4 regions of the Streptomyces sp. MUSC 14 genome follow, and region 2 is predicted to be linked to each of the others. Evidence: riboswitches for the same ligand, from Rfam matches in the RefSeq annotation. Region 2 holds a riboswitch; each other region holds the start of a gene.
What was found. A riboswitch is a leader RNA that binds a small molecule or an ion and turns the genes downstream of it on or off. The one in region 2 is predicted to bind cobalamin.

Region 1 (7,014 bases), 160 kb from region 2:
AGGTCACCCGCTCTGCGGCGGGCGTCACGGACCGTCAGGGGAAGGGGGGTCCAGTCGGCCAGCCGGCCCAGGGCGACGACCGGCGGGTACACCGGGGAGACTGTCATGACCTCGGCCGGGGTGCCGACGACCGCGGCCTCGCCGGGGGCCGGGAGCAGGACGACCCGGTCCGCGTAGTGGACGACGCGTTCCAGGCGGTGTTCGGCCATCAGGATCGTCGTGCCGAGGTCGTGCACCAGGCGCTGGAGCACCGCCAGCACCTCCTCCGCCGCGGCGGGGTCCAGGGCGGAGGTCGGCTCGTCCAGGACCAGGACCCGGGGGTGCGGGGTGAGGACCGAGCCGATCGCGACGCGCTGGCGCTGGCCGCCCGAGAGGGTGGCGATCGGTCGGTCGCGGAGCCCGGCGAGGCCCAGCAGGTCGAGGGTCTCCTCGACCCGGCGCCGCATCACCTCGGGGGCGAGGCCCAACGACTCCATCCCGTAGGCGAGTTCGTCCTCCACGGTGTCCGTGACGAAGTGGGCGAGCGGGTCCTGGCCCACGGTGCCGACCACGTCGGCGAGTTCGCGCGGCTTGTGGGTGCGGGTGTCGCGGCCGGCGACGGTGACGCGGCCGCGCAGGGTGCCGCCGGTGAAGTGCGGCACCAGCCCGCTCACCGCGCCGAGCACGGTGGACTTGCCGACCCCGGACGGGCCGACGAGCAGCACCAGTTCGCCCTCCGGCACCTCGAAGTCGATGCCCCGGACGCAGGGTTCGGCCGCGCCCTCGTACACCACGGCGACGTCCTCGAAGCGGATCACGACGGCTCCTTGGGGTCCTTGGGGGCCTTGGGCACGGCGAAGGCGGGCAGGAGGGAGAGGAGGACCGCGGCGGCGGGCCACAGGGGCAGGGCCGGGGCGACCAGGGGGACGACCCCCGGGTGCAGCGCCTCCGGGGCGCGGTCGGCGGCGAGGGTGAGGAGCGCGGCGACGGCGGCGCCCGAGCCGGCCACCAGCCAGGCGCGCGCGTCCCACGGGTCCGGGCGGTACCGGGTGCGCAGCGAGCGCCGGCCGCCCAGCTTCAGCCCCGCGAGCGCGGCGGCGACCCCGGCGAGCAGCACCGGCAGCCCGTAGCTGCCGCCCTCCGCGGTGAGCAGCCCGTACGTCCCCGCGCACACGCCGAGCAGGCCGCCGAGGGTGAGCGCGGCCGTCGTACGGCGGACCCGGGCGGGGACCTCGGCACTGCGTCCGTACCCCCGGGCCTCCATCGCGGCGGCGAGCGCGACCGAGCGTTCCAACGCGCCTTCCAGGACCGGCAGTCCGACCTGGAGCAGCCCGCGCAGGCCCCGGTCCGGGCGGCCGCGCAGCCGGCGGGCGGCGCGCAGCCGCTGGACGTCGGCGACGAGGTGCGGCGCGAAGGTGAGCGCGACGACGACGGCCACGCCGGTCTCGTACAGCGCGCCGGGCAGGGACTTGAGGAGACGGCCCGGAGCGGCGAGGGCGTTCGCCGCACCGACGCAGATCAGCAGCGTCGCCAGCTTCAGGCCGTCGTACGCAGCGAAGACCAGCGCCTCGGCGGTCACCTTCCCGCCCAGCCGGATGCCCTGCGCCCAGTGGGGGAGCGGGACTTCGGGGAGCGTGAACAGGGTGTGGGTGCCGGGGATCGGGGAGCCGAGCGCCACCGCGAACAGGAGGCGGACGAGGAGGACGACGAGGGCGAGCCTGGCGAAGGCGGCGTAGGAGCGGGCGAGCGGGGTGGGGGCGCGGTGCGTCGCGACGACGTACGCGGACGCGGATATGAGGAGCGCGAGGAGGAGGGGATTGGTGGTGCGGGTGGCGGCGGTCCCGAGGCTCAGGGCCCACAGCCACCAGGCACCGGCGTGAACGGTGCCCCGGTGCCCGGCGCCTGCGCTAGTCATTCCGTCGCCGTCGCGCCTGCCACACCGCCGCGCCCGCCAGCACGACGACCACGCCCACGCCGATCGGCAGGCCCAGCGCGGGCCCGTCCGAGGGGCTGTGCTCGGCGCCGTGCCCGGTGACGCGGCGCGGTTTCTGCGTGTCCGACACCTGCTCGCCGCACCCCCGGTGCGGATACCCGGCGATGGCGCACAGCAGGGCGTTGGTGTCGTAGCGCAGCGGTGGCGCGACGGCGGCCAGGGCGTCGGCGGTCGTCGCGTCGTCGGACACCCGGGCGCAGGCCGTACGGCCGGCCGGCGGGGTCTCGCCGGACGGCGCGTCCGCAGGGGTGCCGAAGTCGAGGACCAGCGCCACCCGCTTCATGCCGGCCTTGGCCGGCGTGGCCGCGCAGATCGTCCGGAAGTCCGCCGTGCCGCGCGGCCGGCTCGCGTCGGCCGAGTCCGCGCTGACCGCGAAGCGGAAACCCGCCACCGCGCCGTCGTCGGGACGGGCGATCGCCGGGCCCTGCGTGGCGTACGTCCACTGGTCGCCGGTGCGCTCCCAGAAGGACCAGTAGCGGTAACCGGCGGCCTGCGCCTGGGTCACCGCGGCGGCGAGGACGACGAACGCGGCCAGCGCCAGGGTCGCCGCACGGCGGACCCCGGTCACAGCTGCTGCTTCTTGCGGCCGCTGAGCAGGAAGCCGATGCCGATGCCCGCGACGAGGCAGACACCGACGAACCACCAGAGCCCGAACGACGATCCGCCGTCGGACTTCGTGGACTTCTCGGGGCTGTTGGACGCGTGCCCGGCGGATTCCATGCTGGGCGCCGGGCCCTGCGCGTTGAGCGAGCGGACCAGGCTGGTGCCGCCGAAGTCGCCCGGCTGCGCGCCCACCGCGTGCGCGGCGAGGATCAGCTGGGCGTACGCCGCCGGGCCGCTCTGCTCGGCCCAGTGCGTGGCGTTGTGCTCCAGCCAGGCGTACGACCGCGAGGCCTGCTCGACGTGCCCGTCGGCGGCGAGCGCGACGACCGTGTCCGCCGTGTTGCCGTAGTCCGGCTGGTCCGTGGCGCCGGGCAGCGCGGAGGTCAGGTGGCCGGTCTTCGCGACGGCCGACGCGAGGTTCGCGCCCGCGTTGTCCGCGATCTGCGCCGGGGTGAGGTGCTCGCCGGTGACGCACGCGCTGCTGCCGGGCGCCTTGCCGGCCGTCGTGACGAACCCCTTGCCGAGCGCGCCGAGTACGCCCGCCGCCGTCGCGTCCGCGTTGGCCGCGAGGGCGCCCTTCTTGTCCGGCTGGAAGGCGAGGCCGCCACCGCCGGGCCGCTTGCAGGGCACGGACATGGCGGCGAGGAGGTCGTAGGGGGACTTGCCCGCCCTGGTGGTCTTCGCCGGGTCCGTGCCGGTCGCGGCCAGGGCGCCGATGACGACGGACGTGGAGTTGGTGTCGCTGGCGCCGCCCGGGTTGTAGCCCCAGCCGCCGTCCGTGTTCTGCACGGACTTCAGCCAGGCGACCGCCTTGCCGACCACGTCGTCGTGCCCGCCGGTCGCCTTCAGGGCCTGGACGGCGGCGGCCGTGTTGTTGGTGTCCACCACGACCTTGCTGTCGCACGCCTTGTCCGGGGCGGCGCGGAACGCGGCGAACGCGCCGTTCGCGCACTGCTGGCCGGTGAGCCAGTCGACGGCCTGCGCGGCGGGCCGGTAGCCGAGCGTGCGCTGCGCGACCAGCGTCAGCGACTGGCGCCACACGCCGTCGTAGGCCGGGTCGGCCGTGCCGTACAGCCCGGCCGGGAGGGTGAGCTTCGCAGAGGGCGACGGGGCCGGGGACGCTCCGGCGGCCGTGGCGGGCGCGGCGGCGGCCAGCACGCCTACGGCGGCGAGAGCCGCTGCGCTGCGGCGGACGTTCATGGTCGGCGACTGCCTCTCCTGCGGGGAGCCGGGCAGCGCGCGGGGACACCCCGGGCGGCTCGGCTCCGTAGACCTCGACGGTGCCGTGCGCGGCGGGTCGCCGACGCACGTGAGCCGGTCAACGTCCCGTCCGGGGCAGTCCGGCTCACCGTCCGGTGACGAACGGCTCACGGTTGCGGGTTCAGCGCCGGAATTGCACCGGCTTCCCCCTGTACGGGTGTGATGACGACCCCGCCACCTTACCGGCAGGCCTGCGCGCGCCGGGGGGTGGCCGTGGGCACAGGGCGGCGGTGACCAGGGTGACGGCCATGACGACGGGGAAACCGCTCGGCGCGGGCCGCCCGGCGGACGTGTACGAGATCGACGCGGCGTGGGTGCTGAGCCGGGACCTCGTCATGGAACGCCTCTCGGGCCCGACCCTGCTGACCGCGCTCGCCGAGGGCCGTATCGATATGCGGCTCCGCCGTGTGGGCCCGGACGGCCACGACGCGCCTACGCCGCCCCCAGCGCCCGATCGCACTCCTCCGTGTCCTCACCCTCCACCACCCAGTACGACCGCCCGTCCGCCGACTCCGCGAAGCGGATCGCGGCGGCCCGCTGCCGGCTCGGCGTGGCGTCCACCGACGTGCCGCACGCCAGCGCCAGCGCCACCCGTGCCAGATCGACCCCCGTCGCCCGCTCCACCAGCCAGGGAATCAGGTCGCCCGGGAGGAACGGCGCGACCCCGGTCACCCGCGGGCCCCGGCCGGTCAGTCGCAGTCCCACGTGCGCGACGGTGTGCGCGAGCCCCAGCGCCCGGACCGCCCGCTCGACCGTCTGCCGCAGGAAGCGGTTGTGCAGCAGGCCGTCGTGCGCGTGGACCGAGTGGCGCAGCGGCAGGCCCCCCGGCGCCCCCGGTGTCGTACGGGTGAGCGCGGCGATGCGGACCTCGTCGTCCAGGACGACCGTCTCCGCGGACACCAGCGCGCCGTCGAGGTCACCGGGCCCGTCCGCGGTCAGGCGGTGCCGGGCGAGCAGCGCCTTCGACGTCGCGGGGTCGGTGCAGGCCCCGGCCGTCTCGTACGACAGGCCCGGCAGCCCCAGATACCCGGTGATCCGCGCGGCGGTGCGCAGATGCGCCCTGGTCCAGGTCAGCACGCCCGCGACCGGCTGCCCGTCCGCGTACCGCGCGATCGCCTCGGCCGTCCGCGCCTCGTGCGTGGGGTCGGCCGGGAGATGGCCGGACAGGAAGGGCCGCGCCCAGCCGGGTGCGGCGCTGTCGACCAGGATCACGGGGCGGGTCTCGGCGATCCGCTCCAGCGGGATCCCGTACGCGACGGGGCCGGCCCCGAGCAGGAGGACGGGCTGCGGCATCGGCGCATCACCTTTGCGGGAGAGGCAGGACAGCGGCAGAGCGGGACGGTCGGACGGGGCGGTCGGGCGGGCGGTGGAACGCCCCGGGTGCCGCTTCCCCCGTGTGCGGCACCCGGGGCGGGTCGAAATCTTGCTCTCTGTGGCGTGATCCTCACCCACCGCACGCTCAACTGTCAACTATTCCTGCCTCATTGGGCAGGAAGTCTTGTCATCTCTGGTCGGCGGACGGACGACCGGGTAGCCTCGCGTCTCGTCCCGTCGCCCGGTCGAGCGGTCGAGGGACGTACGACACAGCTCAGGGGGCCTCGGTGCGTGACGCCTACACCGCGCTGGCCGAAGTGCTGGCCAGAATCGGGGAGTTGACCGGCCGGCCCGGCCGGCTTCCGGAGGCCGTCGACGTGGCCGACCTCTCCCATCGCACCGGCATCCCCGTCGGCACCGTCGTGGAGCTGCTCGGCGGCGGCCGGGCGCCCGAGGCCGGACTGGCCCAACGCGTGCGCCAGCGGCTGGACTTCATCCGCGAGACCCGGCGCCGCCCCGACGGCAAGCGGTACTCGCTGGACGAGCTGGCCAGGATCGCCGGCACCAGCAGGCAGTGGCTGAGCGAGTGGCGCAGGAGCGGGCTGCCGAGCCTGGAGCACACCGACCGGCTGCGCCGGTTCTTCGGACTGCCGGCCGGCTTCTTCACGGCCGACGAACCGGAGGCGCTGCACGAGGCGTTGCAGCCGGTGCTCCAGGGGCTGGAGGCCGAGGCGGACCCGCTGCTGCGGCTGCGCGAGAGCGGCCTGGTCCGGCTCGCCGCACGAGCCCCGCAGATGAACGCCCGCCAGCTCGCCACGCTCGCCGACCTCGCCGAGATGATCATCTCCTCGGAACCGGCGGGGGACGCGAGTCGGTGAGGCCCTCCAGGTCACCGAAGCGGTTCCTCGACCGGCTGATGCGTGACACGGCCCGTACCTTCACCGCGCCGACCGGCGCCGAGGCCTTCCTGCACGCCCTGCGGCTCCACGCGCCGGTCATCGACAGGTTCCGTCGGCAGCCGGCCGGCACGGAAGGTCCCGTCGCGCATGCCTGACGCAGCCGCTGGTATACGCACCGCCCGCCGCGTCCCGCGCGCGGTCGCTCGCCCGGTGGACAACGCCTTGAACCTCGCCCTCGGCCCCCGCAAGCGCCCCCTCCCCGGCCCACCCCTGACCGACCTCAACCAGCCTTCCCGGCCGGGGGAGTCGGCCCTTTGAAGGGCAGTCGCAGCGCCCTGCGGTCCAGCAGCCACCGGCCGTCGTCGACCCGGCGGAACGAGTCCTCGTACGTTCCGATCTGGACGGGTGGTCCGGCGGGCACCATGCCGCCGGCGTACCCGTCGACGCGGTAGGTCGCGAAGTACGAGACGGCGGTGGCGGTGTCCGGTCCGGTCACGGTGACGAGGACGTTGGACATGAACCGGCGCGAGAGCCGGTCGGCGGGCCGGGAGCCGAAGTACTCCCGCAGCGCCGCCCGCCCGGCCACCCGCCGTCCGTCTCCCGGCGGGGGCCATTCCCAGACGCCGTCCTCGGTGAACAGCCCGGCCACGCCGGCCGGTTCGCCGAGGTCGAGGCGGTGGACGAAGTCGGTGATCAGGCGCTCGCAGGCGCGCTCGGCGAGCAGCAGCTCCAAGGTATCCATGAGGCTGTCCTACAGGGGAGCCGCGCCCGGGGCGAGCCGATTGCCGATCACACCGCCACGAACGCCACCGGCTCGCTCCCCGGCACCGCCTCCGCCCGCCCCTGCTTCACGAGCCGGCGCAGATGGGCCTCCGCTTCCGAGACGGCGATGTTTCTCGATCCGTACGGGATCTGCTCCCACGGGCGGTTCCACTCCATCCGCTCGGCCACCTGCCAGGGGGTGAG
Region 2 (7,014 bases):
GCTCCGGCAGAGCAACGGCGTCCATCGCGCACGTCGCATTCCCGCCCCTGCCCATTCACCGCGTGAGCGAGAGCTGTGCCGCCCGGCGGCGCCTTCCTCCGACGTCGCCGGGCGCACACGGTTCGCCGCCCTTTTGTCAGCGGTGCCGGAATTCCGGCGGTCGCTTGTCGATGAAGGCGCCCATGCCCTCCTTCTGGTCGGCCGTCGCGAACACCGCGTGGAAAAGGCGCCGTTCGAAGCGGACGCCTTCCGTGAGGGTGGTCTCGAAGGCCCGGCCGACCGCTTCCTTCGCCATCATCGCCACCGGCAGCGACATGTCCGCGACCGTCTCGGCGACGGCCAGGGCCTCGCCGAGCAGGTCGTCGGCGGGGACCACCCGGGACACCAGCCCGGCTCGCTCGGCCTCGGTCGCTTCCATGGTGCGTCCGGTCAGGCACAGTTCCATGGCCTTCGCCTTGCCGACCGCGCGAGTCAGGCGCTGCGAGCCGCCGATGCCCGGGATCACCCCGAGCTTGATCTCGGGCTGGCCGAAGACAGCCGTGTCAGCGGCGAGCAGGATGTCGCAGAGCATGGCCAGCTCACAGCCTCCACCGAGGGCGTACCCGGCGACAGCGGCCACCGTCGGCGTGCGCAGCTGTCCGAGCCGGTCCCAAGCGGCGAACCAGTCGGCGAGGTACATGTCCATGTAGTCCTGCGGCTGCATCTCCTTGATGTCGGCACCGGCCGCGAACGCCTTCGCGGACCCGGTGATCACGATGCAGCCGCAGTCAGGGTCCCGGTCGAGGGCCTCGGTGGCGGCCACGACCTCGTTCATGATCTGGAGATTCAACGCGTTGAGGGCCTTGGGACGGTTGAGGGTGAGCAGGGCGGTACGGCCCTTGCGCTCGACGAGGATCGTCTCGTACGCGATGTCCGGTTCCGTGGTGGTCACTGCCTGCTCTCCGCTCCGGTCCCTGATGGTGCGGACGATGCCGGAGAAGTCCTCCGTGGCACCGGCCTGCTCCGCGTACTCCACGTACAACTCGGCCGCCCGCACGCCCAGTTCTGCGTGCACACCCCCAGCCCGGACCGCGTTGGCAGCCAGTCCCAGGTCCTTCGCCATGAGAGAGGCTGCGAATCCCGGCCGGTAGTCCTTGTTGGCCGGGCTGGTCGGAACAGGCCCGGGGACGGGGCAGTTCACGCTGAGCGCCCAGCACTGCCCGGACGCTGTGGAGGCCACGTCGTAGAGCGCCTGGTGGGACAGCCCGAGGCTCTCGCCCAGGACGAACGCCTCACTCACGGCGATCATGGAAACGCCCAGGATCATGTTGTTGCAGATCTTGGCTGCCTGCCCCGCGCCCGCACCGCCGCAGTGGACGGCCTTCTTGCCCATGGCCTCCAGCAGGGGCCGCGCCTGCGTGAACTCCTCCTCTCCCCCGCCCGCCATGAAGGTCAGCGTGGCGGCCTCGGCGCCGACCACTCCGCCCGAGACGGGCGCGTCCAGCGCTCGCATTCCTGCGACGACAGCGCGTTCGTGGGCGGTGCGGGCGTCGGCGACGTCGATGGTGGAACAGTCGACGAAGAGCGTGCCGGGGCGGGCCGAGGAGAGGACGGTCTCGTACAGGTCCAGGACGTGGCGGCCGGCAGGGAGCATGGTGATGACCACCTCGGCGTCCGTCACCGCGTCGGCCGCTGATCCGGCTGCCTCGACACCGGCCCGTGCGGCGCCGTCCAGAGCGTCGGGCACCAGGTCGTGGCCGCGGACCCTGTGGCCCGCCTTGACCAGGTTGGCGGCCATAGGCGCGCCCATGTGCCCGAGTCCGATGAACGCGACGGTCTGGCTCACCAGGCCACCTCCGAGCCGGTTCCGGGCCCGGCGAGCCCGAGTTCACGCTCGCCGAGCGGGGCGAAGAAGCGGTCCACGCCGGTGTCGGTGACCTCGACCAGGGTCGCCGGGGACCAGTGCGGGTCTCGGTCCTTGTCGATGACCTGGGCGCGGATGCCCTCCACCAGGTCCGGGTGGAGCAGAGCGGCGCAGGAGACGCGGTACTCCTGGTCGAGGACCGCCTCCAGCGGGCCCAGGCGCCGGGCGCGGCGCAAGGCGGCCAGGGTGACCTTCAGAGCGGTCGGCGACTTGGTCAGCAGGGTCTGCGCCGCGTCCTTGGTCGCGGGAGTCCCATGGTCCAGCAGCCGGTTCACGATGTCCTCGACGGTGTCCGCCGAGTAGCAGCCGTCGATCCACTCTCGTCGTTCCGTCAACTCGCCCTGCGGGGAGGGCTGTACGTGACGCCGTAGCGCGTCCCGTACGGGTTTCTCGGCAAGGTCGTCCAGGAAGGCGCCCAGTCCGGTGCACGGCAGGTAATGGTCGGCGAGGCCGCACAGCAGGGCGTCGCCGGCGCCGATCTGTGCGCCGGTCAGGGCGAGGTGGGTGCCCAGTTCGCCCGGGGCGAGGGCGAGCAGGTAAGTGCCGCCGACGTCGGGGACGAAGCCGATGCCGGTCTCGGGCATGGCGATGCGCGACCGTTCGGTGACGATGCGGACGCTGCCGTGCGCGGATATGCCGACGCCGCCGCCCATGACGATGCCGTCCATGACGGCCACATAGGGCTTGGGGTAGCGGGCGATGCGGGCGTTGAGGCGGTACTCGTCGCGCCAGAACGCGGCGGAGGCGCTGCCGTCGCCGTCGCGGGCGTCGTCGTGGATGCTGCGGATGTCGCCGCCCGCACACAGGCCGCGCTCCCCGGCGCCGGTGACGACGACGGTCTGAACAGCCGGGTCGTGCTCCCACGCGGTCAGGGCCTCGTCGATGCGCCGGACCATCTCGTGGCTGAGTGCGTTGACGGCCCCCGGCCGGTTGAGCGTGATGTGGGCGGCCCGGCCTGCGGTGCGGAAGAGGACGGGTTCGTCGGTGGCGGTCATCCGAACGCCTCCGTCAGGCCGCGGGCCACGATGACACGCATGATCTCGTTGGTTCCTTCCAGGATCTGATGGACGCGCAGGTCGCGGACGATCTTCTCGATGCCGTACTCGCTGAGGTAGCCGTAGCCGCCGTACAGCTGGAGCGCCCGGTCGGCCACCGAGTACCCGGTGTCGGTGGCGAACCGCTTCGCCATCGCGCACAGGTACGGGGCCTGCGGGTCGCCCGCATCGAGTGCGCGGGCGGCCTGCTGGACCAGGGCTCGGGCGGCGGCGAGTTCCGTCGCCATGTCGGCGAGGCGGAAGCGCAGCGCCTGCGCGTCGAGCAGACGTGTGCCGAATGCCTCCCGGTCGGCAAGGTGGGCAAGACTTCGGTCGAGGGCACTGCGGGCGCCGCCTAGCGAGCAGGCGGCGATGCCGAGACGGCCGCCGTTCAGGCCGTTCATCGCGATCCGGAAGCCCTCGCCCTCGCGTCCGAGGAGCCGGTCGGCGGGCAGCCGTACGCCGTCCAGGACGACCTGGCGGGTCGGCTGGGCGTTCCAGCCCATCTTCCGTTCGTTCGGCCCGAAGGAGATGCCCGGGTCGTCCTTGTCGACCACGAACGCCGAGACACCGTCCGCGCCGTCGCCGCCGGTCCGGGCCATGACCACGTACAGCTGGGAGGCACCTGCCCCGGAGATGAACTGCTTCACACCGGTCAGTACGTAGTCGTCGCCGTCTCGGACGGCCCGGGTGGTCAGGGCCGCCGCGTCGGAGCCGGCACCCGGTTCTGTCAGGCAGTAGCTGGCCAGGTCCTCCATCGCGCACAGCCGGGGCAGCCACCGGTCGCGCTGGGCGCCGTCGCCGTAACGGTCGATCATCCAGGCGACCATGTTGTGGATGGAGAGGTAGCCGGCGATGGACGGGCAGCCCGAGGCCAGTGTCTCGAAGACGAGGATGCCGTCGGCACGGCTGAGGCCGGAGCCGCCGGACTCCTCCCGGACGTAGACGCCGCCGAGTCCGAGCCCGGCGGCCTTGCGCAGGACATCGACGGGGAAGTGCTTGTCGCGGTCCCAGTCCAGGGCGTGCGGGGCCAGGTGGTCCTGAGCAAAGTCGAGGGTGGTCTCGACGAGAGCCTGCTGGTCCTCGGTGAGCAGGGTGATGGTCATCGTCCGCTCACCCCATCGTCGGGATCGTGAAGCTCGCGCCCTCGCGCAGACCGGCGGGCCAGCGCGAAGTGACCGTCTTGGTACGGGTGTAGAAGCGGATCGCGTCCGGCCCGTGCTGGTTCAGGTCGCCGAAGCCGGAGCGCTTCCAGCCGCCGAAGGTGTGGTAGGCGACCGGCACCGGAATGGGCACGTTGACGCCGACCATGCCGGTGTCGACCCGTCGGGTGAAGTCGCGGGCCGTGTCGCCGTCACGGGTGAAGATCGCGACACCGTTGCCGAAAGCGTGCTCACTCGGCAGGCGCAGGGCCTCCTCGTAGTCGGCGGCGCGCACGACCGACAGCACGGGCCCGAAGATCTCCTCCTGGTAGATACGCATGGCGGGGGTGACCCGGTCGAAGAGCGAGGCCCCGGCGAAGAAGCCGTTCTCGTGGCCGGGGAGCACGAAGTCCCGTCCGTCCACGACCAGTTCGGCACCCTCCTCGACACCGAGGTCGACGTACGAACGCACCCGGTCCACCGCGTCCCGGCCCACCAGTGGGCCGAAGTCGACGTCGGGGTCGTCGCTGCGACCGATCCGCAGTGAGCCGATGCGCTCCTTCAGCCTGGCGACCAGTGCGTCGGCGGTGTCCTCACCCACGGGCACGGCCACGGAGATGGCCATGCAGCGCTCGCCCGCCGACCCGTAGCCGGCGCCGATCAGGGCGTCCACCGCCTGGTCGAGGTCGGCGTCCGGCATCACGATCATGTGGTTCTTGGCGCCGCCGAAGCACTGGGCGCGCTTGCCATGGGCGGCGGCCGCGGCATAGACGTGCGCGGCGACCGGCGTGGAGCCGACGAAGCCGAGGGCGGCGACGCGGGGGTCTTCGAGGAGGGTGTCGACCGATTCCCTCGCGCCGTTGACGACGTTGAGGACTCCGGCCGGCAGGCCCGCCTCCAGGAACAGCTCGGCGAGCCGGAGCGGCACGGACGGGTCGCGCTCGGACGGCTTGAGGAGGAAGGCGTTGCCGCAGGCCAGTGCCGGGGCCGCCTTCCACAGCGGGATCATCGCGGGGAAGTTGAACGGCGTGATCCCGGCGACCACACCGAGGGGCGCCCGCAGGGAGTGGACGTCGATGCCGGTACCCGCGTTGTCGGTGAACTCGCCCTTGAGCAGGTGCGGGATACCGGCGGCGAACTCCACGACCTCCAGGCCGCGTTGGATGTCGCCGTGTGCGTCGGCGATCGTCTTGCCGTGCTCGGAGGACAGCAGCCGGGCCAGCGCGCCCTTCTCCTGCTCGACAAGGTGCAGGAAGCGCAGCAGGACGCGGGCACGGCGCTGCGGGCTCCACGCGCCCCACTCGCGCTGCGCCTCGACGGCGACGCCGATCGCCGCCTCGGTCTCGGCCCGGTCCGCCAGGGGCACACGTGCCTGGACCTCGCCGGTATTGGGGTCGTACACATCGCCGTAGCGTCCCGAGGTTCCCGGGGTGTGCTTGCCGCCGACGAAGTGGGTCAACTCGCGTACGGCGCTGGGGTCGTGCGGACGGATCATGGGTGCCTGCTCTCGTCAGGTGGAGGTGATCCGGGATGGCGCGCCGGACCGGCACGCGTGGACGCGGTGGCGTACACGGGCATGCAGAAGCGACGCGAGAACGCGAATGGCGCGTGGTCAGGCGGTGACGACGGGAGTGCGGCGGGCCTGACGCCAACGACGGAGTCCGCCGGGACCGTGAATGCGCACCGGTGCCATGCGTGTCAGCTCCATCCTCGTGGACAACACGGAACATCCCACGGCCGGTATCCTGACTCCCGGATCAGCGCGCGCCGTCCGCCTTCCCGACATGCTGCTCGTCAGTGGCGTCCTGCTCGACGGCGTACTCCCCGGTCACAGTGGCGGGACCGTGCCGGAATCACACCGGCTTCCCTGCACCGCGGGCCTACCCCTCGAATATATAGTTGGACGTCCTAGTAAATCCACCCCGCAGTCGTATCTCCACTACCTCCCCAGGTCAGGAGGGGTCGGATTCGGCCGTTCTGGCGGCTGCGAAGCGCACGCGCGCCCGAAGCGGGCCTTGCGTGCGGCACGCCGGAAGGGCGTCAGTACGGCCGGGCCGCAGTGGCCTCCTGCAACTCGCGCATCGGGTCGGCAACCGAGGACCCCAGCACCTCCATCAGTTTCGGTGAGTGGTCGGACATCGATCACCGGCGGCCGGCTGTACCAGCTTCGGCACACCCCTTTGCCACATGAGCAAGAGGCATTCTCGATGTCCGAAGTGTCCCGCCCTCGCATTCCGGAGCGTACGCCGAGCAGGGCTCCTGCGGCGGGAGTCGCGCGACGTCACCGTTGCTCGTTCGGGCCAGCCACGAACCGCTTGCGCATGCCAGGCGCCCCGCGGGCGTGGCGCGCCAGGACCGAACCGTCGATGTGACTCATGCGCTCGCCAAGACCCGTTCCGCCTCGGCTCGCTCGCCCGGCCTGAGGACGTCGTAGCCGTACTGCTCGTGCATTCCACGGTGCGCGAAGTGCGGTAGGTCTGCTCCGGTGGCGGATTGCGGCAGGCAGCACGGCGCAAGGTGGCCAGTACGACCTGCCTTGTCGCACGAAGGCCGTCTCGGTGGCACGGGGGAGTCCACCGAGACGGCTCCGCCCAGAGTAGATCCCGTGAGTCCACCGGTCTACAACCTCACGTGCAGTGAACCTGGACAACTCACTTACGGCATCATCGGCCTCTTCGTGGTCGTCCGGGCCGCGGCCATCGGCCACTGGCGCCTGGCCAAGGTCGAGGAACGCTGGAGCGCCCGCACCGCCGATACCGGCTGAGGCCACAGCTGCCCGTTCCGACAGCAGGAAGGCTCCCGCGAGGAACTTCCTCCCGGGAGCCTTCCGTTGTGCCGCCTGCCCGTGAAGGGTGAGAAGACGATCACAAGGCAGGACGCTCAGGTGTTTCGCGGCGCCCTACGACGTCACGGCGCGAGCAGCAGGCTGTTGCCG
Region 3 (7,014 bases), on a different contig from region 2:
CGTGCGGCCCGGACGTGGTCGCTTCCGGGGCGCACAGGTCACCCGAAAGGCGTCCGCGATCACCATCACCTACCCCCAATGGGCGGAACCTGTCTCGAATCGCCGAGAAACAGTCACACTTCGACGCTCGCCAGGCCTTGAATGAGCCCTCTTGTTCGCCGGACGCCACACCATCCGCCGACCCGGGGAGACACATGGCCCGTGTACGCACCCTTCTCCGTCGCCGCGCCGGTGCCCTCGCCGCGGTCACGGCGGCACTCGCCCTCGCGGTGCCCGCAGCCGGCCCCCCGGCCGCGGCCTCGGGCCTGCCCCGGGGGCACGACGTCTCCTCGCACCAGAAGCACGTCGGCTGGCAGGCGGCCCGGAACAACGGCGCGCGCTTCGCCTACGTCAAGGCGACCGAGGCGACGAGCTACCGCAACCCCTACTTCGCCGAGCAGTACAACGGCTCCCGTGCCGCCGGCCTGGTCCGGGGCGCCTACCACTTCGCACTGCCGGACAGTTCCTCGGGCACGGCACAGGCCCGGTACTTCGTGCGGCACGGCGGCGGCTGGCAGGCGGACGGCTGGACCCTGCCGCCCGCGCTCGACATCGAGTACAACCCGTACAGCAAGAAGCGCAAGTGCTACGGGCTGACGAAGAAGCAGATGGTCCGCTGGATCCGGTCCTTCAGCGACGAGGTGCGCAACGAGACCGGGCGCCGCCCGGTGATCTACACCACCACCCAGTGGTGGAAGCTGTGCACCGGCAACAGCGGCGCGTTCTCCGCCAGCAACCCGCTGTGGATCGCCGGACACGACACCTCGGGACCGGGGCCGCTGCCGGGCGGCTGGCAGTACTGGACGTTCTGGCAGCACGCCACCGACGGCGCTCTGCCGGGTGACCAGGATCTCTTCAACGGTTCGACCGGCCGGCTGCGGACCTTCGCGCACGGCTGACAGCCATGGGGCGCCCGGGGCGCGGGCGGCGCCCGGAGACAAACGGAATCCCATCCGCCCGCCCCGGACACCACCAAGCCCGCCCCAGTTCACCTTCCGTTCATCCAGGTTGCCTACGTTCGTCCAGCCAATGACCTCGAACGATTGCCTGGGTAAATGGAAAGCTTCTCGCTGATCCTCGCGATTGTGGTGGTAACCGCACTCGCGTTTGATTTCACGAACGGTTTCCACGACACCGCCAACGCGATGGCCACCACCATCTCGACAGGCGCCCTGAAGCCCAAGATCGCAGTTGCCATGTCCGCCGGCCTGAACCTGGTCGGCGCTTTTCTGTCCGTGGAGGTCGCGAACACGATCTCCAAGGGACTCGTCGACGAGAAGGGCATCCGGCCCGAGGTCATCTTCGCCGCCCTGGTCGGCGCGATCCTCTGGAACCTGGTGACCTGGCTGGTGGGCCTCCCGTCCAGTTCCTCGCACGCTCTGATGGGCGGTCTGATCGGCGCCACGATCGCCTCGGCCGGCTTCGGTGCCGTGCACGGCGACGTGCTGGTGACCAAGGTGCTGCTCCCGGCGGTCGCCGCGCCGATCGTCGCGGGCATCGCGGCCATGATCTCCACCCGGCTGTCGTACGGCGTCGACAGCAGGACCGAGGGCAAGGCCGAGAGCGAGGCCTCCCGCAAGGGCTACCGCGTCGGCCAGATCGCCTCCGCCGGTCTGGTCTCCCTGGCCCACGGCACCAACGACGCCCAGAAGACGATGGGCATCATCACCCTCGCACTGATCGCGGGCGGCGCCATCGCCCCCGGCTCGAACCCTCCCACCTGGGTGATCCTCTCCGCCGGCCTGGCCATCGCGCTCGGCACCTACATCGGCGGCTGGCGCATCATCCGCACCATGGGCACGGGCCTGACCGACCTGGAGCCGCGCCAGGGCTTCGCCGCCCAGACCAGCGCCGCGACCGCCATCCTGGCCTCCTCCCACCTGGGCTTCTCCCTCTCCACCACGCACGTCGTCTCCGGTGCGGTGATGGGCACCGGCGTCGGCCGCAAGGGCGGGGTGGTCCGCTGGTCCACCGCGACCCGCATGCTGGTCGCCTGGATCCTCACGCTCCCGGCCGCCGCGCTGGTCGGCGCGGGCGCCGAGTCCGTCACGGACCTCGGCGACTGGGGCACCGCCGTGGTCGCCGTCTTCCTGGTCACGTCGAGCGCCGCGATCTGGAAGATGTCCCGCCGCGAGGTCGTCGACCACACCAACGTCGTCGAGGAGACCGAGGTGCCCGCCGGTGTGGTGACCACCGCCATCGCCGCGGTGGCCCCGCCCCCCTCGGGGACGATCGGCGAGGATCTGACCGCCACGATCCCCGCCCCGGCCGGCACGGAGCCCACGGCCCCCGTCGCCTCGGTCGCTCCCCCGGCCACCACCGTCTGACCCCGGCCCCCTCGGTTACCAAGGAAGCATCCCCATGAAGATCGACTGGTCGGCCATCGGCTCCGTCTTCGGCGTCAGCCTCGTGTTCACGGTGGGCCTCGTGGTCCTGTTCACCCTCGGCATCAGGGGCCTGACCCGGCGCGAACAGGCCGCGGCCCAGGGCGACTCCGCCGCCCTCGCCGTCACCGGCGCCTACGTCTGCTTCGCGGCCTGCGCGGCGGCGGTGGCGTACGGCATCTTCCTGATCGTCTCCAAGAGCTGACAGAACGGCACCGGCAAAGGCTCCCCTGCGTCCATGACGCAGGGGAGCCTTTGCCATGCCGGGCGGCCCCACGTGCCCCGCGATGTGGGGATCGGCACACTCTCCCCGTGCAGGTCAACGGCAAGTTGACGGCCGTTCCGGGCCCGTGGTGGACTGCCCGGGCCATGTACGGCGGCAGGAGAGGAAGCCGGTGCGAATCCGGCGCGGTCCCGCCACTGTCACCGGGGAAGAACCCCCGGGAGCCAGGAACTCTCACCGCCGAATCTCGTCGAACCAGGGCGCGGACACCCTGAGTGAGGACACCGATCGCCATGCCCGGCTGCCGAAGGACCCGTACCAGGCCCGCTCCCGCACCCACGGCCGGCTGAGCCCATGGGTGCCGATCGCTCCTACGCGTACGGCGCCGCCGCCGGCCTTCTCGGTGACCTGCTCCTCGGCGACCCGCGCCGTGGGCATCCGGTCGCCGCGTTCGGGCGGGCGGCCGCTGCCGTGGAAGGCGTGTTGTGGCGCGACCACCGCGGCTGGGGCACGCTGCACACCGTCGTGTGTGCGGGCGGCGCCGTCGCACTCGGCGCGGCCGCCGCACGCGCCGTACGCCCCTCCCCCGCCGCCTCCGCCGCCCTGACCGCCGCCGCCGTCTGGTCGGTCGTCGGCGGTACGTCGCTGGGCCGCGAGGCCCGCACCATCGGACGGGCGCTGGAGGCCGGTGACATCGAGGCGGCCCGCGCCCGGTTGCCCCACCTGTGCGGCCGGGACCCCCAGTCGCTGGACGCCGACGGGATCGCCCGGGCCGTGGTCGAGTCCGTCGCCGAGAACACCTCCGACGCCGTCGTGGGCGCCCTGGTGTGGGGCGCCGTGGCCGGGGTGCCCGGACTGCTCGGCTTCCGGGCCGTCAACACCCTGGACGCGATGGTGGGTCACACGTCCCCGCGCCACCGCCGCTACGGCTGGGCCTCCGCCCGACTCGACGACGTGGCCGGCTGGCCGGGGGCCCGGCTGACCGCCGTACTCGCCGCCGTCGCCGGACCCGACCCGCGCGGCGCCCTGCGCGCCTGGCGGGCCGACGCCCGCAAGCACCCGAGCCCCAACGCCGGGCCCGTGGAGGCCTCGTTCGCGGGTGCGCTCGGCGTCCGCCTGGGCGGGACGCTCTCCTACGGCGGACGGGTCGAGCACCGGCCCGTGCTGGGCGGGGACACCGGGCGGGCCGTCCGGGTCGCCGACATCGACCGGGCGGCGCGGCTCTCCCGCCGCGTCGGCCTGCTCGCGCTCGGCACCACGGTCGCCGCGCGGCTCGTCGTCAGCAGCGTCAAGAGCCCGAAGGGACGTGGGAAGTGAACGGGGGACTCCTCGTCGCCGGCACCACCTCCGACGCCGGCAAGAGCGTCGTGACGGCCGGGATCTGCCGGTGGCTGGTGCGCCAGGGCGTGAAGGTCGCGCCGTTCAAGGCGCAGAACATGTCGCTCAACTCCTTCGTGACCCGCGAGGGCGCGGAGATCGGCCGGGCGCAGGCCATGCAGGCCCAGGCGTGCCGGGTCGAGCCGACCGCGCTGATGAACCCGGTGCTGCTCAAACCGGGCGGCGAACAGAGCAGCCAGGTCGTGCTGCTGGGCAGGCCGGTGGGTGAGCTGAGCGCCCGCGGCTATCACGGCGGGCGGCAGCAGAAGCTGCTCGGCACGGTGCTGGACTGCCTGGCCGAGTTGCGGGGCACGTATGACGCGGTGATCTGTGAGGGGGCGGGCAGCCCGGCCGAGATCAATCTGCGCCGGACCGACATCGTGAACATGGGGATCGCGCGGAACGCGCGCCTGCCCGTGCTCGTGGTCGGCGACATCGACCGCGGGGGCGTCTTCGCCTCCTTCTTCGGCACCGTCGCCCTGCTCTCGCCGGAGGACCAGGAGCTGGTCGCCGGGTTCCTGGTGAACAAGTTCCGGGGGGACGTGAGCCTTCTGGAGCCCGGGCTCGACATGCTGCACGGCCTGACCGGCCGGCGGACGTACGGCGTGCTCCCCTTCCAACACGGCCTCGGCATCGACGAGGAGGACGGGCTCCGCGTCTCGCTGCGGGGTGCGGTACGGGAGTCGAACGTCATCGAGCCCCTGGGGGAAGACGTACTGCGGGTCGCCGTCTGTGCCGTTCCCCTGATGTCCAACTTCACGGACGTGGACGCGCTCACCGCCGAACCGGGCGTCGTGGTGCGGTTCGTGGACCGCCCGGAGGAGCTGGCCGACGCCGACCTCGTCGTCGTCCCCGGCACCCGCGGGACGGTCCGGGCCCTGGAGTGGCTGCACGAGCGGGGGCTCGCGGACGCGCTGCGCCGCAGGGCCGCCGAACACCGGCCCGTCCTCGGCATCTGCGGCGGCTTCCAGATCCTCGGTGAGCACATCGAGGACGAGGTCGAGAGCCGCCGGGGGCGGGTCGAGGGCCTCGGGGTGCTGCCCCTAAGGGTGCGGTTCGCCCCCGAGAAGACCCTTGCCCGGCCGGAGGGGGAGGCACTCGGCGAGCGGGTCGAGGGGTACGAGATCCATCACGGGGTCGCCGAAGTGACCGGCGGGGAAGCCTTCCTGGACGGCTGCCGGGCCGGGCAGACCTGGGGCACCCACTGGCACGGCTCGCTGGAGTCGGACGGCTTCCGGCGGGCCTTCCTGCGCGAGGTGGCCGCCGCCGCGGGCCGCCGCTTCGTGCCCGCGCCGGACACCTCCTTCGCCGCGCTGCGCGAGGAGCAGCTCGACCGGCTCGGCGACCTGATCGAACAGCACGCGGACACGGACGCGCTGTGGCGGCTCATCGAGTCGGGCGCGCCGCAAGGACTGCCTTTCATTCCACCGGGAGCGCCCGCATGAGCACAGTGTTGTTGTTGTCCACCGCCGACACGGACCTGCTGGCGGCCCGGGCCTCCGGCGCGGACTTCCGCATCGGCAACCCGACCCGGGTGGACGTCCGGCAGGAGCTGCCGCGACTGCTGGACGGCGCGGACCTCGCCGTCGTACGGCTGCTCGGCGGCAAGCGGGCCTGGGAGGACGGGCTCGCCGCGCTGAAGGCGGCCGGGATCCCGACGGTGCTGCTGGGCGGCGAGAGCGTACCGGACGCGGAGCTGATGGCCGAGTCCTCGGTGCCGGCCGGTGTGGTCGCGGAGGCGCTGAAGTACCTGGTCGAGGGCGGCCCGGCGAACCTGCTGGAGCTGTCCCGGTTCCTGTCGGACACCGTGCTGCTGACCGGCGAGGGCTTCGAGGAGCCGCGGAAGATGCCGGAGTACGGCGCCCACGGCTCGTACGCGGCACGGGACGGCCGCCCGACCGTGGGCGTGCTCTTCTACCGGGCGCACGAGCTGAGCGGCAACACCGCCTTCGTGGACACCCTGTGCGAGGCGATCGAGGCGGAGGGCGCGAACGCCCTCCCCGTGTACTGCGGTTCGCTGCGCGGCGCGGACGCCGGGCTGTACGAGCTGCTGGGCAGGGCCGACGCGCTGGTCGCGACCGTACTCGCGGCGGGCGGCACGCACGCGTCGCAGGCCTCGGCGGGCGGCGACGAGGAGTCCTGGGACATCGGCGCCCTCGCCGACCTGGACATCCCGGTGCTGCAAGGGCTCTGCCTCACCTCGTCGAAGAAGGCCTGGGACGAGTCGGACGCCGCCCTGTCCCCCATGGACGCGGCGATGCAGGTCGCCATCCCGGAGTTCGACGGCCGGCTGATCACCGTGCCCTTCTCCTTCAAGGAGCAGGGTCCGGACGAGGTCCCGGTGTACGTCGCCGACCCCGAGCGGGCCGCGCGCGTGGCCGGAATCGCCCTGCGGCACGCCCGGTTGAAGCACAAGCCGAACGCCGAGAAGAAGATCGCGCTGGTCTTCACGGCGTACCCGACCAAGCACTCGCGGGTCGGCAACGCGGTCGGTCTGGACACGCCCGCGTCGGCGGTGCGGGTGCTGGACGCGTTCCGGGACGCCGGGTACGGGCTCACCGAATACCCCTCCGAGGGCGACGAGTTGATCCACCGGCTCATCGAGGCCGGCGGTCACGACGTGGAGTGGCTGACCGAGGAGCAGCTGGCCGCCGCGCCCGCGCGGGTGCCGCTGGCGCACTACCGGGCGTGGTTCGAGAAGCTCGACCCCGGCCTCAAGGGGGCCGTGACCGAGGCGTGGGGCGAGCCGCCGGGCAGCCTGTACGTCGACGGCGAGGACATCGTGCTGGCGTCCCTCCGGTTCGGGAACGTCGTCGTCATGATCCAGCCGCCGCGCGGCTTCGGGGAGAACCCGATCGCGATCTACCACGACCCCGACATGCCGCCCTCGCACCACTACATGGCGGCGTACCGGTGGCTGGAGGCCGCGCCGTCGGAGGGGGGCTTCGGCGCGGACGCGATCGTGCACATGGGCAAGCACGGCACGATGGA
Region 4 (7,014 bases), on a different contig from region 2:
CCGTTCCGTCGAGCGGCGCGCCGACGAGGAGCGCCCGGGGTCCCCCGGCCCCGCCTGAACACCAGCCCGCCGAGCGCCCCTCGTCACCCGGACAACCCTCGTCACCCGGGCGGCCCGGCTCCGCTGGCCGTCGCGCGTCCGGTGGCGGAGGGTCTGAACAAGATCGGTGGGTCGATGCCTCGTCCGACCGGTCGCCGAGTCGCCCCTCCCTGTCCGTGACGACGTGCCGAGGCGGGCCGACCCACCGGGGGGCGGGGAGCGATCAATCCATGCGCTCGGGTAGTTCCCCGCCCTCTCCCACCCGCCCGTGCCACCCGCGCCGCCCGGCGCCCCGCGGTCCGTGCCGGGGCGGCTCCGATCGCTGACCGCCGCGCCGCAGGAAGCGGATCACCGGGTGGCCGTCCGCGGTGATGACCTCGGCGTCGACGCCGTACACCCGCTTGATCAGGTCGCTGGTCAGGACCGCGCCGGGCGGGCCCTCGGCGACCGCCCGGCCGTCGTGCAGCACTAGCAGCCGGTCGCAGTACAACGCGGCGAGGTTGAGGTCGTGCAGGGCAATCACCGTGGTGACCGGCAGGCTCGCGACGAGGTCCAGCAGGTCGAGCTGGTGCTGGATGCCGAGGTGGTTGGTCGGTTCGTCCAGGAGCAGTTCGCGGGGCTCCTGGGCCAGGGCACGCGTGATCTGGGTGCGCTGGCGTTCGCCCCCGGACAGGGTGTGCCAGGACTGTCCGGCGCGGTCGGTCAGACCCGTGCGGTCCAGTGCCTCGGTGACGGCCCGCGTGTCGGCGGGGCCGGGGGCGGCCCAGGCGCGGCGGTGCGGGATCCGGCCGAGCGCGACGACGTCCCGAACGCGCCCGCCGAAAGCGACACCGCTCCCCCGCCCACACCGAGCACGACGACTGCGACCGCGCCGGTCGAGGCTTCCGAGGACACCCCGAGCACGAACGGGTCGGCGAGCGGGTTGCGCAGCAGGGACTGCATGACCGCCCCGCACACCGCGAGCCCGGCGCCGCAGACGGCGGCCAGCAGGGTGCGTGGCATCCGCAGGTCCCACACGATCCCGTCGCGCAACGGCGCCAACCCGCTCTCCCCGAGCCCGAGACGGGCGGCGGCCGACGCCCACACGTCCGACGCGGAGATCTGGGCCGGGCCGATGGTCAGGGCGAACGCGACGGACAGCACCAGGGCGGTGAGCCCGGCTCCCGCCGACGCGGCCGTACGCAGGCTCACTTGACGAGCCCGAACGTACGCAGCCCGGCGGCGACCTGCTCGATGCCCTCGACGGTCCGGATGCCCGGGTTCATCGCCTGCCCGCTGAGCAGGACGTAGCGCTTCTTGCGCACCGCCGTGAGGTTGCGGGTGGCGGGGTCGGTCTCCAGGAAGCGGACCTTGGCCCGGGCGTTCTCCGCGGTCTGCATCGTGCGGGTGAGGTCGCCGAGGACGAGGACGAGGACGTCGGGGTCGCGGTCGGCCACGGTCTCCCAGTTGATCTGCGGCCACTCGTCGTGCGTGTCCGCGAAGACGTTCTGCGCGCCGACGGCACGGGTGATGATGCCCGGCGCGCCGCAGCAGCCGGCCGGATAGGGCGGGCGGGAGTCGGAGAACCAGTACACGAGGGCCTGAACACGGATGTGCCTCGGATGCCGGACGCGTACGCGGAGCCTGGCCTACGGACGTCCTCCGCACCCGGCGGCGCGAAGGTGCCAGCAGGTCTTCGGACTCGGGTTCGTCCGGCCGGGGCGCCTTCCCGGCAGGGTTCGGCGTCAGCCCTTCCGGCGGCCCGGTCCCTCCCAGTGGCATGGTGTGCCCCGCCCGTCCCCCTCACCGCTGCGCGTCAGTTGCGGATTCGCACCGGATTCCCTGGCCTCGGTTGTGGCTCGACTGGCTCCGGCAAGCTATCAGCACGTCCGTGCGCAGCCCCGGGCACAGCCGTCGGCAGCGGGAACTGTGGGCACGAGCGGGGTAGTTGATATGGGAAGCTTTGGCCAATCGTTCACGGGACCGAGGCCGTGACGGTCGGGGAGAGGAGCCCACTGTGACTCAGGACGGCGGCCAGGCCGTGCGCATCGACACCAGCAAGCCGCATCCCGCGCGCATCTACGACTACCTCCTGGGCGGCAAGGACAACTACGAGGTGGACCAGCAGGCGGGCGACCAGCTCGCCGCGGCGGCCCCCGAGGTGTGGATCTCCGTGCGCGCCAACCGCGCCTTCCTGCACCGTGCGGTGCGCTACGTCGTCGACACCGGTGTCCGCCAGATCCTGGACATCGGCACCGGACTGCCCACCTCCCCGAACGTGCACGAGGTCGCCCAGCAGCTGGCACCGGACGTGCGTGTCGCCTACGTCGACAACGACCCGATCGTGAAGGCGCACGCCGACGCGCTGCTCAGCCGGGCCGGCACGACCAGCATCGTCCTCGCCGACCTGCGCGATCCGCAGTCCGTCATCGATCATCCGGAGGTCCGCCGGGTCATCGACTTCGGCCGGCCGGTCGCCCTGTTCCTCGTCGCCATACTCCACTTCATCCGTGACGCGGACGGTCCCGAGCGGATCGTGGCCACTCTGCGCGACGCACTGCCGGCCGGCAGCTTCCTCGTCCTGTCGCACGCGACGGGCGACTTCGCCGACGACCGCAGCGACGCCGAGGCCGTCTACAAGAGCGCCACCGCCACCATGAACCTGCGCTCCCGCGACCGGGTCGAGCGGTTCTTCGACGGCCTCGAACTGGTCGAACCCGGCCTGACCCAGGTCCCGTTCTGGCGCCCCGACACCACCCCGCCGGCCGGCTCCGAGGAGATCGGCTTCTACGGCGCGGTGGCTCGGAAGAACGCCTGAGCACGGCGAGTCCGGCGCAGGGTCGGGCCCGTGCCGGACCCACGCACCCTCGCCGAGGAAGAGGTAACGGCCGGCACCTGCACGGGCGTACAGGCGCGGGAACTGCTGCACCGCCGGACCGTCATGGACTTCGCGCTCGGCGAGGAATCGCCGGGCGTGCCCCTCACGGCCGGCTCGGGCGTGCCGTGGTTCTCCGTCTCCGAGCTCCCGGCGGGCCCGGCCCTCGCCCGCGCCTGGGAACTCGGTCTGCTCGGCCCCGACGACCTCGTGCGGGACCATCTGCCGGAGTTCACCGGGGGCGGCCGGGACGCCGTCACGGTCCGCCATCCATGGAGCCACACCGCGCCGCTGCGGGCCGCCGACCGGGCCGCGGGCGGGGCCTTCGACCAGGGCTGGGACAAGCTCATCGCGCTGATCTGCGCCACGGACGCCGACCCGGACCGGATCCCCGGGCAGCGGGCGGCCCATCTGGGCCACGCCGGGTACCTGCTGCTCGGGGAGATCGTGGCCCGCCGCAGCGGTACCGCCTTCGCGGACTTCCTGCGCACCGAGGTCACCGAGCCGCTCGGGCTGAGCGCCGCGCTCGGCGGCCCGCCCGGTGCCCGCGTGGTGCAGGTGCCGTACCTCGGCCCCGCCGAGCTCGCGGCCCGCGTCGCCGCCTTCGCCGTCGCCGAGGGCTGCCACGGCGCATGTGTGGCCGGCTCCTGCGGCGGGGCGGCCGTCGCCGCCGAGGTCGTCCGCACCGGCGGTCTGCACCGGGGCCGTCGGCTGCTGCGCGAGGAGACCTGCGCGGCCCTCGTGCGCGCCCGGCGGACGCCGTGGACGAGGCGATGGGCGTGCCGGTGCGGTGGGGACTCGGGCTGATGCTGTACACGTTCGACTTCGGCCGGCACTGTTCGCCACGTACGTTCGGCCTACCGGAGGCAGTGCCTGCCTGGTCCTCGCGGACCCCGAGGCCGGGGCGACGATCGCGGCGCACCTCAACGGCAACGCCGCGCTCACCGAACGCGTCCGCTGCGACCACGCACTGTGCACGGCGGTCTGCCGGGATCTCGGTCTCGCCGCCCCCGGGGACCCGGGCCGCGCCCACCTGGCGCCGGCCTCGGCCTCGGCCTCATCCGAGAGCCGCCCGCCGTGGGGTTCCGCCCGCTTGGTGGGTGTCGTCCGATGGTGCGACGCTGGGTGGAGACGTGACCGACCCCGGGACTCCTGGAGGGCCGATGGGACGTGACGTCCCGGCGCTCGTCTTCACCCGCGAGGACCGCCGCCGGTACCGGATCAAGATGCACGGCTGCCTGGACGCGCTGGCGCAGATGCTGCGCGAGCAGCGGTTCGAGTCCGAGCGGCCCCAGGTCGGCCTGGAGATAGAGCTGAACCTGGTGGGCGACGACGCCGAGCCGGTGATGCGCAACAGCGACGTGCTCCAGGCGGTCTCGGACCCCGCCTGGTCCACCGAACTGGGCCGGTTCAACCTGGAGATCAACGTCCCGCCCCGGCGGCTGACTGCGGGCGGCCCCGACGCGTGGGAGGGCGAGATCCGCGCCGCGCTGAACCACGCCGACGAGCGGGCCCGTACGGTCGGCGCCCGGCTGATCATGATCGGGATCCTGCCCACACTGCGCCAGGAGGACATCGGCGAGGGCGCGCTGTCGGAGAACCCCCGCTACCGTCTGCTCAACGACCAGATCTTCGCGGCCCGGGGCGAGGACCTGCGCATCGAGGTGGACGGCGCCGACCGGCTGCGGACCTACGCGGACACGATCACCCCGGAGGCGGCCTGCACCAGCACCCAGTTCCATCTCCAGGTATCCCCCGAGGAGTTCGCCGCCTACTGGAACGCGGCCCAGGCGATCGCCGGCGTCCAGGTGGCGCTCGCGGCCAACTCCCCTTTCCTGTTCGGCAAGGAGCTGTGGCACGAGACCCGTGTCCCGCTGTTCGAGCAGGCCACGGACACCCGCCCGGAGGAGATCAAGGTGCAGGGCGTACGGCCCCGGGTGTGGTTCGGGGAGCGGTGGATCAACAGCGTCTTCGACCTGTTCGAGGAGAACCTGCGCTACTTCCCGGCGCTCCTCCCGCTGTGCGACGAACAGGACCCGGCCGAGACCCTGGACCGGGGTGACGTCCCCGAGCTCGGTGAACTCACCCTGCACAACGGCACGATCTACCGCTGGAACCGACCCGTGTACGCCGTCACGCACGAGGTGCCGCACATCCGGGTGGAGAACCGGGTACTGCCCGCCGGCCCGACCGTCGCCGACACGCTCGCCAACGGCGCCTTCTACTACGGTCTCACCCGGGCCCTGACCGAGGAGGACCGGCCGGTGTGGTCGCGGATGTCGTTCGCGGCGGCCGAGGACAATCTGCACACCGCCGCCCGGCACGGCATCGAGGCTCTGCTGTACTGGCCCGGGATGGGTGAAGTCCCGGTGCCGGAACTGGTGTTGCGCCGGCTGCTGCCGCTGGCGCACCGGGGACTCGCGCTCTCCGGCATGGACGAGGCGTGGCGCGAGCCGCTGCTCGGCATCATCGAGCAGCGCTGTGTGACCGCGCGCAACGGCGCGGTGTGGCAGAAGGAGACGGTCCACCACCTCGACGCCACCACGCACGCCAGCCGCCACGAGACACTGCGCCGGATGACCCAGCTCTACATCGACTACATGCACCTCAACGCCCCGGTGCACACCTGGCCGGTGGACTGAGCCGGCTCAGCCGCGGCCGCCCAGCAGGTTGACGGCCCGGTCGAAGGCCGAGTCCCGGTTCTTGGCGAACTCGTCCTTGGTGAAGACCGGTTCGGTCAGCTGCGGCGGTACGCCGGTGCCGTCGAAGGTGCGTCCGGTGCGGGTCAGGTACTCCTCGTTCGGCAGGGTGAAGGCGAGCCCGTCGGGCAGATGGCGCACCATGACGTCCGAGAAGACGCCCTGCGTGGCCTGCCCGATGCGCACGGTCCGTCCGGGCCGGTCGATGAGTGCCTGGGTGAAGGTCTCGCCCGCGCTGACCGTGGAGCCGCCGGTGAGGACGGCGACGGGGCCGGTGTAGCGGGGCGCGTCGGCGGGGACGACGGGCACGGGTTCGGGCCGGGTGTGCCGGGCGGGGTCGGCCGGGTCGTTGCGGGCGCGCTTGGCGTACGCGGTGTACGGCGTGTCCGTCAGCCGCTGGGCGATCCGGATGCCGAGGCTGTCGGCCCCTCCGCCGTTGACACGCAGATCGATGACGAGCCCCTTGAGCCGCTTCGTCCGCCCGGTGTCGAGCACGGTGTCCAACGCCCGGTCCAGTTCGGCCTGTTCTGCGGTGTACGGCGCGTCCTTGCCGGCGTATCCGCCGAAGCCGGAGATGCGCAGGTAGCCGAGGTCGCCCGGCAGGTCGGCGTAGGTGATCCGGCCGGCGCCGAAGTCCTGGCGGTGGGAGGCGTCCTCGAGGTCACGGGCGACGATGAACTTCTTGACCTTCGCGTCGAGTTCCTCGCTCGGCGCCTCGGTACCGGGGCGCACCTCGGCGAAATGCCGTTGGCCGTCGGCGACCACGACATGGGCGTCGTACAGGGGGCGCACCATCCGGCTGAGGATGCCGAAGAGCTGGTCCTTGGTGGTGTCCTGGTGGACCAGTGGCCGGTAGCGGTCGCGTACGGCGTGCCAGTCGATGCCCTTGGCGGCGAAGAAGGGGTAGTTCTCCTCGAAGGTCTGCCAGAAGACGTCGAAAGCGGTGCGCGGGTCGGTGGACGCCGGGCGTGCGCAGTCGGCGGGCAGGGCGGGCAGTCGGCGCAGCTGCCGGTGGCCCACCGAGCTGTCGGCGGCGAACAGCGCGTGCTCCCGGTCGTGCAGGGTCCGTACGGTCAGCACCGAGCCGTCGGCCGTCAGGTAGGTGCCCGGTCCGGTCTGCCGCGAGGTGTCGCCCTTGAGGCAGCTGACGGACGTCGTCTGATATTCCTGGAGCACTCCCCCGCCGGCGACGAGGACGGTGCCGTAGCCGTCCACGCGCCACACCCCGTCGGTGCCGGACGGGCCGGACGCGGCGGCGGCCGCGGCCGGCACGGCTCCGGCGGCGAGGGTCAGGACGGCGACGGTGGCCGTGAGGGTACGCACGATGGGGTCCTTCCGGTTCGGTGCACGCGGGACTCCACCGTCGCCGCTGCGCCCCTTGCCGCACCATCCGGAGGCCCGGTGCACCGGGCCTGGGGACAA

Region 1: it holds a riboswitch for cobalamin, as region 2 does, so the genes downstream of both, BIV25_RS02075 (prenyltransferase/squalene oxidase repeat-containing protein) here and BIV25_RS02800 (CoA-acylating methylmalonate-semialdehyde dehydrogenase) in region 2, are expected to answer to the same signal.
Region 3: it holds a riboswitch for cobalamin, as region 2 does, so the genes downstream of both, BIV25_RS05240 (cobalamin biosynthesis protein) here and BIV25_RS02800 (CoA-acylating methylmalonate-semialdehyde dehydrogenase) in region 2, are expected to answer to the same signal.
Region 4: it holds a riboswitch for cobalamin, as region 2 does, so the genes downstream of both, BIV25_RS35565 (ABC transporter substrate-binding protein) here and BIV25_RS02800 (CoA-acylating methylmalonate-semialdehyde dehydrogenase) in region 2, are expected to answer to the same signal.

What each region holds. Positions count from the first base shown of each region.
Region 1 covers NZ_MLYN01000007.1:164,748-171,761, reverse strand. Annotated here, with positions in the region: gene BIV25_RS02090 (ABC transporter ATP-binding protein) at 1-797, opposite strand, end outside; gene BIV25_RS02085 (energy-coupling factor transporter transmembrane protein EcfT) at 794-1,894, opposite strand; gene BIV25_RS02080 (SCO2322 family protein) at 1,887-2,540, opposite strand; gene BIV25_RS02075 (prenyltransferase/squalene oxidase repeat-containing protein) at 2,537-3,775, opposite strand; cobalamin riboswitch at 3,892-4,024, opposite strand; gene BIV25_RS02070 (hypothetical protein) at 4,268-5,128, opposite strand; gene BIV25_RS02065 (helix-turn-helix transcriptional regulator) at 5,437-6,027, shown strand; gene BIV25_RS02060 (hypothetical protein) at 6,024-6,203, shown strand; gene BIV25_RS02055 (nuclear transport factor 2 family protein) at 6,329-6,790, opposite strand; gene BIV25_RS02050 (MBL fold metallo-hydrolase) at 6,838-7,014, opposite strand, start outside.
Region 2 covers NZ_MLYN01000007.1:325,864-332,877, forward strand. Annotated here, with positions in the region: gene BIV25_RS02780 (enoyl-CoA hydratase) at 137-931, opposite strand; partial or broken gene mmsB (3-hydroxyisobutyrate dehydrogenase) at 965-1,825, opposite strand; gene BIV25_RS02790 (enoyl-CoA hydratase/isomerase family protein) at 1,822-2,898, opposite strand; gene BIV25_RS02795 (acyl-CoA dehydrogenase family protein) at 2,895-4,043, opposite strand; gene BIV25_RS02800 (CoA-acylating methylmalonate-semialdehyde dehydrogenase) at 4,051-5,574, opposite strand; cobalamin riboswitch at 5,797-5,978, opposite strand; gene BIV25_RS50750 (hypothetical protein) at 6,685-6,843, shown strand; gene BIV25_RS02805 (superoxide dismutase) at 6,987-7,014, opposite strand, start outside.
Region 3 covers NZ_MLYN01000009.1:148,709-155,722, reverse strand. Annotated here, with positions in the region: gene BIV25_RS05255 (lysozyme) at 195-938, shown strand; gene BIV25_RS05250 (inorganic phosphate transporter) at 1,095-2,366, shown strand; gene BIV25_RS05245 (hypothetical protein) at 2,401-2,628, shown strand; cobalamin riboswitch at 2,761-2,903, shown strand; gene BIV25_RS05240 (cobalamin biosynthesis protein) at 3,001-3,963, shown strand; gene BIV25_RS05235 (cobyric acid synthase) at 3,960-5,468, shown strand; gene cobN (cobaltochelatase subunit CobN) at 5,465-7,014, shown strand, end outside.
Region 4 covers NZ_MLYN01000061.1:66,622-73,635, reverse strand. Annotated here, with positions in the region: gene BIV25_RS35580 ((4Fe-4S)-binding protein) at 1-58, shown strand, start outside; partial or broken gene BIV25_RS35575 (ABC transporter ATP-binding protein) at 263-850, opposite strand; partial or broken gene BIV25_RS35570 (iron chelate uptake ABC transporter family permease subunit) at 847-1,230, opposite strand; partial or broken gene BIV25_RS35565 (ABC transporter substrate-binding protein) at 1,227-1,619, opposite strand; cobalamin riboswitch at 1,688-1,901, opposite strand; gene BIV25_RS35560 (SAM-dependent methyltransferase) at 2,036-2,836, shown strand; gene BIV25_RS35555 (serine hydrolase domain-containing protein) at 2,867-3,700, shown strand; gene BIV25_RS35550 (glutamate-cysteine ligase family protein) at 4,057-5,535, shown strand; gene BIV25_RS35545 (S41 family peptidase) at 5,542-6,915, opposite strand.